2 regions of the Kaistia sp. UC242_56 genome follow, and region 1 is predicted to be linked to the other one. Evidence: predicted binding sites of a transcription regulator. Region 1 holds the regulator's gene; the other holds the start of a gene.
What was found. The regulator HrcA, encoded in region 1, represses chaperone genes, less so after heat shock. The targets are predictions, from matches to a motif close to GTTAGCACTCNCNNNNNGNGAGTGCTAAC.
Positions count from the first base shown of each region.

Region 2: a site for HrcA is predicted at 2,135-2,163, ahead of groES (co-chaperone GroES). Genes of this name have one in related genera too.

Region 1 is NZ_JBIOAN010000002.1:114,864-119,468, forward strand. It holds gene hemW (radical SAM family heme chaperone HemW) at 1-650, opposite strand, end outside; gene ACHMWQ_RS03310 (non-canonical purine NTP pyrophosphatase) at 656-1,306, opposite strand; gene rph (ribonuclease PH) at 1,303-2,019, opposite strand; gene hrcA (heat-inducible transcriptional repressor HrcA) at 2,154-3,239, shown strand; gene ACHMWQ_RS03325 (complex I NDUFA9 subunit family protein) at 3,317-4,288, shown strand; gene ACHMWQ_RS03330 (undecaprenyl-diphosphate phosphatase) at 4,365-4,605, opposite strand, start outside.
Region 2 is NZ_JBIOAN010000002.1:1,562,831-1,567,435, reverse strand. It holds gene groL (chaperonin GroEL) at 61-1,701, opposite strand; gene groES (co-chaperone GroES) at 1,768-2,076, opposite strand; gene ACHMWQ_RS09995 (lysophospholipid acyltransferase family protein) at 2,264-2,905, opposite strand; gene ACHMWQ_RS09990 (phosphatidate cytidylyltransferase) at 2,915-3,892, opposite strand; gene ACHMWQ_RS09985 (CDP-alcohol phosphatidyltransferase family protein) at 3,892-4,506, opposite strand.

The DNA of each region.
Region 1 (4,605 bases):
GGAATGGCGAGCTTGCCGGCCTGGTAGAGCTTCTCGAACATCGTGCCGGGCTCGATGGTGAGCTGGTAGAGCGACATGTGGTCGGAAGCGCGCTCCAGCGCCTGCATCAATTCAGCCCGCCACATGTCCGGCGTCTGCCCCGGACGCGCGTAGATCAGGTCGAAGGACAGGCGTGGAAACGTGGCGCGGGCGATGTCGATGGCGCGCATCGCCTCCTCGACATTGTGCACCCGACCGAGCGCCCTCAAGTCCGTGTCGTTCAGCGCTTGCACGCCGAGCGAGACGCGGTTGACGCCGGCGGCGCGATAGCCGCGGAAGCGTTCTGCCTCGACGCTGGAGGGGTTGGCCTCCATCGAGATCTCGGCATCCGGCGCGACGTTCCATGCCGCGCCGATGGCCTCGAGAATGGTGCCGACCGTCTTCGGGTCCATCAGCGACGGCGTGCCGCCGCCGAGGAAGATGGAATCGACCGTCTTGCCCGGCGACTTGGCCGCCATGGTCTTGATCTCGGTGACGAACGCCTTGGCGAACCGCTCCTGATCGACCCCCTGGTGGCGGACATGCGAGTTGAAGTCGCAATAGGGGCACTTGGCCGCGCAGAACGGCCAATGCACATAGACGCCAAATCCGGGTTCGATCGGGGGGGCCATGGATGTCAGGCCCCGAGCTCGGCTTCGGCGAACTTCGCGAAGGCGCGCGCCCGGTGCGACAGCGCATCGGTGCGGCCGGCCGACCAGCCGTGCTTCTCTTCCGCCGCCATCTCGCCGAAGGTGCGCTCATGGCCTTCCGGCAGGAAGGCGGGATCGTAGCCGAAGCCGAGTTCGCCGCGCGGCGGCCAGACCAGCGTGCCTTCGATCTCGCCGCGGTAATAGCGCGTTGTGCCATCGGGGAAGGCGAGGCAGAGCACGGCGACGAAGCGGCCGGTGCGGCTCTCCGGCGTGTTGGCGCCGGCCTGCTGCAGCTTCTCCTCGACATTGCGCATGGCGCGGGCGAAATCGCCGTCGGGGGCGGCCCAATCGGCCGAGTAGACGCCGGGCTCGCCGCCAATCGCATCGACGCAGACGCCGGAATCGTCCGAAAGCGCCGGGAAGCCCGACGCCTTGGCGGCGGCATGCGCCTTGATCGCGGCGTTTTCCTCGAACGTCGTGCCGGTCTCGTCCGGCACGGGCAGGCCGAGTTCGCCGGCCGAGACGACCTTGAGCCCGAACGGCGCCATCAGGCCGGCGAATTCGCGCAGCTTGCCGCCATTATGCGAGGCGAGCACGAGCGTGTCGCCGGAGGTTAGGCGGTGGGAAATGGCGTTCATCCGGAAATGGCCAGCTTCTGCAGTTCGACCAGGTCGACGATGCCGTTCTTGGCAAGCGTCAGCATCGCGGTCAGTTCGGCTTCGTTGAAGGGCTTGCCCTCGGCGGTGCCCTGGATCTCGACGATGCCGCCGGTGCCGGTCATGACGAAGTTCGCATCCGTCTCGGCTTCCGAATCCTCGGCGTAATCGAGGTCGAGCACCGGGGTGCCGCGATACATGCCGACCGAGACGGCGGCGACGTGGTCGCGGATCACCTTCGGGCCGACCATGTCGCGCGACTTCATCCAGGCGACGCAATCATAGAGCGCCACCCAGGCGCCGGTGACCGAGGCCGTGCGGGTGCCGCCATCGGCCTGCAGCACGTCGCAATCGATGGTGATCTGCTTTTCGCCGAGATGGACGAGATCGACCACGGCGCGCAGCGAGCGGCCGATCAGGCGCTGGATTTCCTGCGTCCGGCCGGACTGCTTGCCGGTCGCGGCCTCGCGGCGCATGCGATCGCCCGTCGAGCGCGGCAGCATGCCGTATTCGGCGGTGACCCAGCCCTTGCCGGAACCGCGCAGCCAGGATGGCGGCTTGTCCTCGAGGCTGGCGGTGCAAAGCACGTGCGTGTCGCCGAACTTGACCAGGCAAGAGCCCTCCGCGTGCTTGGCAACGCCGCGTTCAAGCGTTACCGCACGCAGGGCGTCCGCGGCGCGTTTCGAAGGTCGCATGGGATATTCCTGGCTGTTTCGTTGGTCCGCTTGTACAGGTCGGTGGCTCAAAACGTAAAGCCCTGCTTGAACCGGGCGTCGAAATCGACACTTAATCAAAGAGATCGAAGCTTTCGAAGAGAGGATCCCGCGTCTTGCCCGCCGACCGCACGGCCACCGAGACGGCATCGTCGGCGCTTTCCGCGCTCGATCAGCGCTCGCGCGAAATCTTCAAGCGCATCGTCGACAGCTATCTGGAGACGGGAGAGCCGCTCGGCTCGCGCAATCTTGCCCGCATCCTGCCGATGGCGCTGTCGCCAGCCTCCGTCCGCAACGTCATGGCCGATCTGGAAGGTCTGGGCCTGATCTATGCGCCGCATACCTCGGCCGGACGGCTGCCGACGGAAAGCGGGCTGCGCCTGTTCGTCGACGCGATGCTGGAGGTCGGCGACCTGACCTCGGACGAGCGTCGCGACATTGAAAGCCGGGTCGCCGGCGGCGGCGCCAGCCGCACGGTCGATGGCGTCCTGAGCGAGGCCGGGCGCATGCTGTCGGGCCTGTCGCGCGGCGCCGGCGTCGTGCTGGCCTCCAAGAGCGACCAGCGGCTGAAGCATATCGAATTCGTCCGCCTGGAGCCGACCAAGGCGCTGGTCGTGCTGGTCGGCGAGGATGGCTCGGTCGAGAACCGGCTGATCGACCTCGACCCCGGCACGACGCCCTCAAGCCTGGTCGAGGCGGCGAACTATCTCAACACGCATCTGCGCGGCCGCAGCCTGGCCGAGGCGCGCGCCGAACTGAACCAGCGGCAGCAGCAGGTCCGCGCCGAGCTCGACCAGCTGACCGCGCGCCTGATCGATGCGGGCCTCGCGAGCTGGGTCGAGGCGACCGGCGTTCGGCCGGATACGCTGATCGTCCGCGGCCAGGCCAATCTGCTCGAGGATGTGCGCGCCGCCGAGGATCTCGAGCGCATCCGCCTGCTGTTCGACGATATCGAGACGCAGCGCGAGCTGGTGCATCTCTTGGGCAGCGCCGAGGCCGGCGACGGCGTCCGCATCTTCATCGGTTCGGAAAACAAGCTGTTCTCACTGTCCGGCTCGTCGCTGGTGGTATCACCTTACCGCGATTCCGAGAGCCGCGTGGTCGGCGTGCTGGGGGTGATCGGGCCGACCCGGCTCAACTATGCGCGCATCGTGCCGATGGTCGATTACACGGCGAAGCTGGTTGGCCGGCTGATCGGCTGAGCGCGACCGTCTGGCGTCTGTACAGCGCCGCGGCGAGCCGATATGAGAACGCTTCAAAGATAGATGGAGACGAGAACATGGCGACGGGTACCGACAAACTGGTCACGGTTTTCGGCGGCTCTGGCTTCATCGGCCGTCATGTGGTGCGCGCGCTGGCGAAGCGCGGCTGGCGCATCCGTGTCGCGGTGCGTCGCCCGGATCTCGCCGGCCATCTGCAGCCGCTCGGCTCCGTCGGCCAGATCATGCCGGTGCAGGCCAATCTGCGCTATCGCTGGTCGGTCGACCGCGCCGTCGAGGGTGCCGATGCCGTCGTCAACCTGGTCGGCGTGCTGAACGAGAGCGGCCGCCAGAACTTCTCCGTCCTGCATAATTTCGGTGCCCGCGCCGTGGCCGAGGCGGCCCGTGCCGCCGGCATCCAGACGCTGGTGCACCAGTCGGCGCTCGGCGCCGATGCGAATTCGGAATCGCTCTATGCCCGCACCAAGGCGCTGGGCGAGGCGGCGGTGCTCGAGACCGTGCCGGAAGCCGTCATCCTGCGTCCTTCGATCGTGTTCGGGCCGGAAGACCAGTTCTTCAACCGCTTCGGCGACATGGCCCGCATCTCGCCCTTCCTGCCGCTGATCGGCGGCGGCGCCACCAGGCTGCAGCCGGTTTTCGTCGGCGATGTCGCGGAGGCGATCGCGCGCGCCGTCGAGGGCCAGCTCGCGGGCGGCACCGTCTATGAACTCGGCGGGCCGGAGGTGAAGACCTTCCGCCAGTGCCTGGAGCTGTTGCTGACCGAGATCGAGCGTTCGCCGCTGCTGGTCCCGGTGCCGTGGACGCTCGCGCATTACGGCGCGTCGGTCGCGCAGTGGCTGCCCAAGCCGCTCCTGACCGTCGACCAGGTTCGCCTGCTGAAGCAGGACAATGTCGTTTCGCCCGCCGCCGAGGCGGAAGGCCGCACGCTGGACGGCATCGGCATTCATCCGAGCAATCTGCTCACCGTGCTGCCGTCCTACCTGCAGCGCTTCAAGCCGCATGGCCAGTTCGACCACAAGCGCACGGCCTGATCGACCGCTCAATTTCTGACATGAAAAAGGCCCGCTTCCGGCGACGGAGGCGGGCCTTTTCTGTTGCGGTTGGCGATCAGCCGAAGGTCAGCACGGCGGCGAGGCCGATCGCGCCGATGATGATCCGCCAATAGGCGAAGGGCGCAAAACCGCGCTGGCTGACGAAATCGAGCAGCCGGCGCACCACGAACACGCCGGCGATGAAGGCGGCGATGAAGCCGACGATGATGTTCCAGGCGCCGGCCGTCGTGATCTGGTCGTGCGTCTTGTAGAGATCATAGGCGAAGGCGCCGGCCATGGTCGGCATGGCGAGGAAG
Region 2 (4,605 bases), 1.4 Mb from region 1:
GAAACGAAAAAGGGCGCGGCTTGCGCCGCGCCCTTTCGTATTTTCGAGAGGTAGGACTTCTTAGAAGTCCATGCCGCCCATGCCGCCGCCCGGAGGCATTGCGGGCATGCCCGAGTCCTTCTTGGGCTTGTCGGCGATCAGCGCCTCGGTCGTGACGATCAGCGAGGACACGGAAGCCGCATCCTGCAGAGCGGTACGGACGACCTTGGTCGGATCGATGATGCCGGCAGCGACGAGATCGACATAGGTCTCGCTCTGGGCGTCGAAGCCGAACGAGTCGCCCTTGCCTTCGAGAACCTTCGACACGACGATCGAACCCTCGACGCCGGAATTCTCGGCGATCTGACGGATCGGAGCCTCAAGCGCGCGCAGCACGATCTTGATGCCTGCCATGATGTCCGGATTCTCGGACTTCAGCTTCTCGACAGCCTTCTTGGCGCGCAGCAGAGCCGTGCCGCCGCCCGGGACGATGCCTTCTTCGACAGCGGCGCGGGTTGCGTTCAGCGCGTCGTCGACGCGGTCCTTGCGCTCCTTGACTTCGACTTCCGTCGCGCCGCCGACGCGGATGACCGCGACGCCGCCTGCGAGCTTGGCGAGACGCTCCTGGAGCTTCTCCTTGTCGTAGTCCGAGGTCGTCTCTTCGATCTGAGCCTTGATCTGGTTGACGCGGGCTTCGATCTCTTTCTTCTTGCCGTTGCCGTCAACGATGGTCGTGTTCTCCTTGGAGATCGTGACCTTCTTGGCGCGGCCGAGCTGAGCGAGCGTGACGTTCTCGAGCTTGATGCCGAGATCTTCCGAGATCACCTGGCCAGCCGTCAGGACAGCGATGTCCTCGAGCATGGCCTTGCGGCGATCGCCGAAGCCCGGAGCCTTGACGGCTGCGACCTTGAGGCCGCCACGGAGCTTGTTGACGACGAGCGTGGCCAGGGCCTCGCCTTCGACGTCTTCCGAGATGATCAGCAGCGGCTTGCCCGACTGGACGACAGCTTCCAGGACCGGAAGGATCGCCTGCAGGTTGCCGAGCTTCTTCTCGTGCAGAAGGATGTAGGGGTCGTCGAGCTCAGCCACCATCTTCTCAGCGTTGGTGACGAAGTACGGCGACAGGTAGCCGCGGTCGAACTGCATGCCTTCGACGACTTCGAGCTCGGTCTCGGCGGTCTTGGCTTCCTCGACGGTGATGACACCCTCGTTGCCGACCTTCTGCATCGCCGAAGCGATCATCTGGCCGATTTCCTTCTCGCCATTGGCGGAGATGGTGCCGACCTGAGCGACTTCCTCGGACGTCTTGATCTTCTTCGAGCGGGCGACGAGATCCTTGACGGCTTCGGTCACGGCCATATCGATGCCGCGCTTCAGATCCATCGGGTTCATGCCGGCGGCGACGAACTTGGCGCCTTCCTTGACGATCGCCTGAGCGAGAACCGTCGCGGTGGTGGTGCCGTCGCCGGCCTTGTCGTTGGTCTTGGAAGCGACTTCACGAACCAGCTGCGCACCGAGATTCTCGAAACGATCCTCGAGCTCGATCTCCTTGGCGACGGAAACGCCGTCCTTGGTGATGCGGGGAGCGCCGAACGACTTCTCGATGACGACGTTACGACCCTTGGGGCCGAGCGTGACCTTGACAGCGTTGGCGAGGATATCGACGCCGCGCAGCATCTTTTCGCGCGCGTCGGCGGAGAACTTTACTTCTTTAGCAGCCATTGAATGAGCTCCTTGGAGGTTGTGGCAGACAAACGTAATTCGCGTCTGGGGCGGACCCCGCGCGGCTTACTTGCCCTTGCCGGCCTTGCCTTCGATAACGCCGAGGATGTCCGACTCCTTCATGATCAGGAGCTCTTCACCGTCGATCTTGACTTCCGTGCCCGACCACTTGCCGAACAGGATGCGGTCGCCGGCCTTGACGTCGAGAGCGACCAGCTTGCCAGCCTCGTCACGAGCGCCGGGGCCAACAGCGACGACTTCGCCTTCCTGCGGCTTTTCCTTGACGGTGTCGGGGATGATGATGCCGCCGGCAGTCTTCTCTTCCGACGCTACGCGGCGGACGACGACGCGGTCGTGCAGAGGACGGAATGCCATGTTTGTTCTCTCCTCGCGTGCAGGGCGATCCGGACCGGACCACCCGCTAATGTGGGTTGCTAGCACTCACCGATGGGGAGTGCTAGCAGGCAGCACGGATCTAGGCGGCGGGGGGCAGATTGTCAAGGAGACGGTCTCGAGGCCGGTCTCACTTTTTTGGGCGATGACCGATCGGACGATGCCGAACTCAGGCCCATTCGGAGCTGGGCGTCTCGCTGCCGAGCGTATCGACGGCCATCTCCAGGCGCTGGACGAAGCCCTCGCCGGCGCCCGTCATCGGATGGCCGATCACCACATCGCAGAAGAATGGGACAGGAAGATGAACGCCCTTCGGCAGCACCTTGCCGAAGCCGCGCAGGAACACCGGCAGCACCGGAACGTGAGGGCGACGGCGGGCAATGTGGGCGACGCCGCGCTTGAAGGCCTGGCGCATTTCCGGCTCGCCGCGCGACCCCTCGGGGAAGAAGATCAGGATATCGCCGGCGTCGAGCGCGGCCAGCGCATCGGCCAGCGGATCCGCGCCGCCCCGGCCGCTGCTGCGCTCGATCGGCAGGATGCCGATCAGGTCGACGGCGAACCATTTGAGCAGCCGGTTCTTCAAAAAATAATCCGCCGCCGCCACGGCCCGCACCCGGCGCAGCTTCCGGAGCGGGAAGAGCGACATCAGCGCCAGCGTGTCGAGATGGCTGTTGTGATTGGCGGCGATGATCACCGGCCCATCCTTGGGGAGCCGCTCGCGATGGCGCACGGAAAGGCCGATCGCCACCAGAAGGAACGGCCGCACCAGAAGCGCGAAAAACAGCAGTCGCAGAATGTCGCGGGCGGTCATCGGGGATGCTCAAAAATAGAAGTAGCGGACGGCGTGGAAGAAGATCGGCGCGGTGAAGACCAGGCTGTCGATGCGATCGAGGATGCCGCCATGGCCCGGCAGCATGGTGCCGGTGTCCTTGATACCGAGGTCGCGCTTCACCGCCGACATGACGATGTCGCCGAAGAAGCCGGCGGTGGCCAGCAATCCGCCGATGACGGCCGCCTGCCAGGCGCCGATCGGCGTCAGGATCGGCGCCAGCGCGGCGGAGAGCAGGATCGTCGCCACCAGTCCGCCGAGAAAGCCGCCGATCGTCTTGTTGGGCGAGACCCGCGGCGTGATCTTGCGCCGGCCGATCAGCTTGCCGGAGACGAACTGGGCGACATCGTTGAACTCGGTCGCGATCAGCAGGAAGACCAGCAGCCCCGCCCCCATGCCGAGCGGCGCATCGGGCGGCGGAACGGCGAGCAGATAGGCGGCGTGGCTGACGGCGAAGACCGAGGTCATCAGTCCCCAATGCAGCGTGCCCGCCGCCTTGAGGAAGCCCTGCGTCTCGCCGCGCAGCACCATGGCGGCCGGCAGGATCAGGAACATGTAGACGGGGATGAAGATGACGAACATGCCGTACCAGCCGATCCCGACCCAGTAGTACTGGACCGGGACGGCGAGATAGGCGACCAGCAGCACGACGCGGTCGGCCTTCCGGGTCGGGATGATCGTCAGATATTCCTTCAGCGCGAGATAGCTCACGAAGGCCAGCAGCACGATCATCGCCGTACGGCCCAGCGCCAGCGCGACGACCAGCAGCGTGACCATCGCCCACCAGCTGCCGATTCGGGCTTTCAACTCCCGCCGCTTTTCATTGGCCTTTTCGTCCTCCGCCGGCGGAGCGGCGCGCATCCACACCAGCAGGGTCGCCGCGAGCAGGCCGAGAACGACCAGCACCAGCGTGATGACGATCTGCGCCGGCAAGCCGAACAGAACGAACAGGAAAGCGATATCCGACATCAGGCCTCCGCCCGCAGCGCGTGGCGGGCGCGGTTGAAGCAGGTCCAGATGGCGAGGAAGGCGAGGAGCAGCATGATGCCGTCCAGCCACCAGCCCGCCGGGACTCCGATCGCGATCAGGAAGGCTGCCAGGCCCACCACCGCGGCGCGGTCCGATTTGCCCATCGGCCCGTCATAGCGGCGGCCGGCGCCGAGCGACTGGACCAGCACGCCGACGAATTCGGTCAGGATCGCCGCGATGACGAAGAGGACGATCGGGAAGGCATGCGCGCCATAGGGCGCCAGCGCCGGCACCAACGCCAGATAGAGCGCCGAGTCCGACACGACGTCGCCGACCTCGTTCAGGATGGCGCCGAGCTGGCTCTTCTGGTCATGCTCGCGGGCGATCATGCCGTCTATGGCGTTGAGCGCCATCCGCACGAACAGGAGCAACGGCAGGAGCAGCAGGCTGGCGCGGTCGCCGGCAAGCCCCCACAGGGCGATCGCCGTGGCGACGCTGGCGAGCATCGCGGCGATCGTCACCTGGTTGGCCGTCACGCCCCGGGCGACAAGCCCGCGCGTCAGCGGGCGCAGCAGCGCCTGAAAGCGCGGCTTCAGATCATAGACAGAGGTCATTCAGCGCGTCGCAAAGCAGGAGAAGTCGGAGGACACCCGTCCAGCGTTCCGCCATCCTGCGCCCGGCCGGGCCGGCTGGGCTATGATAGCTGTCACAGG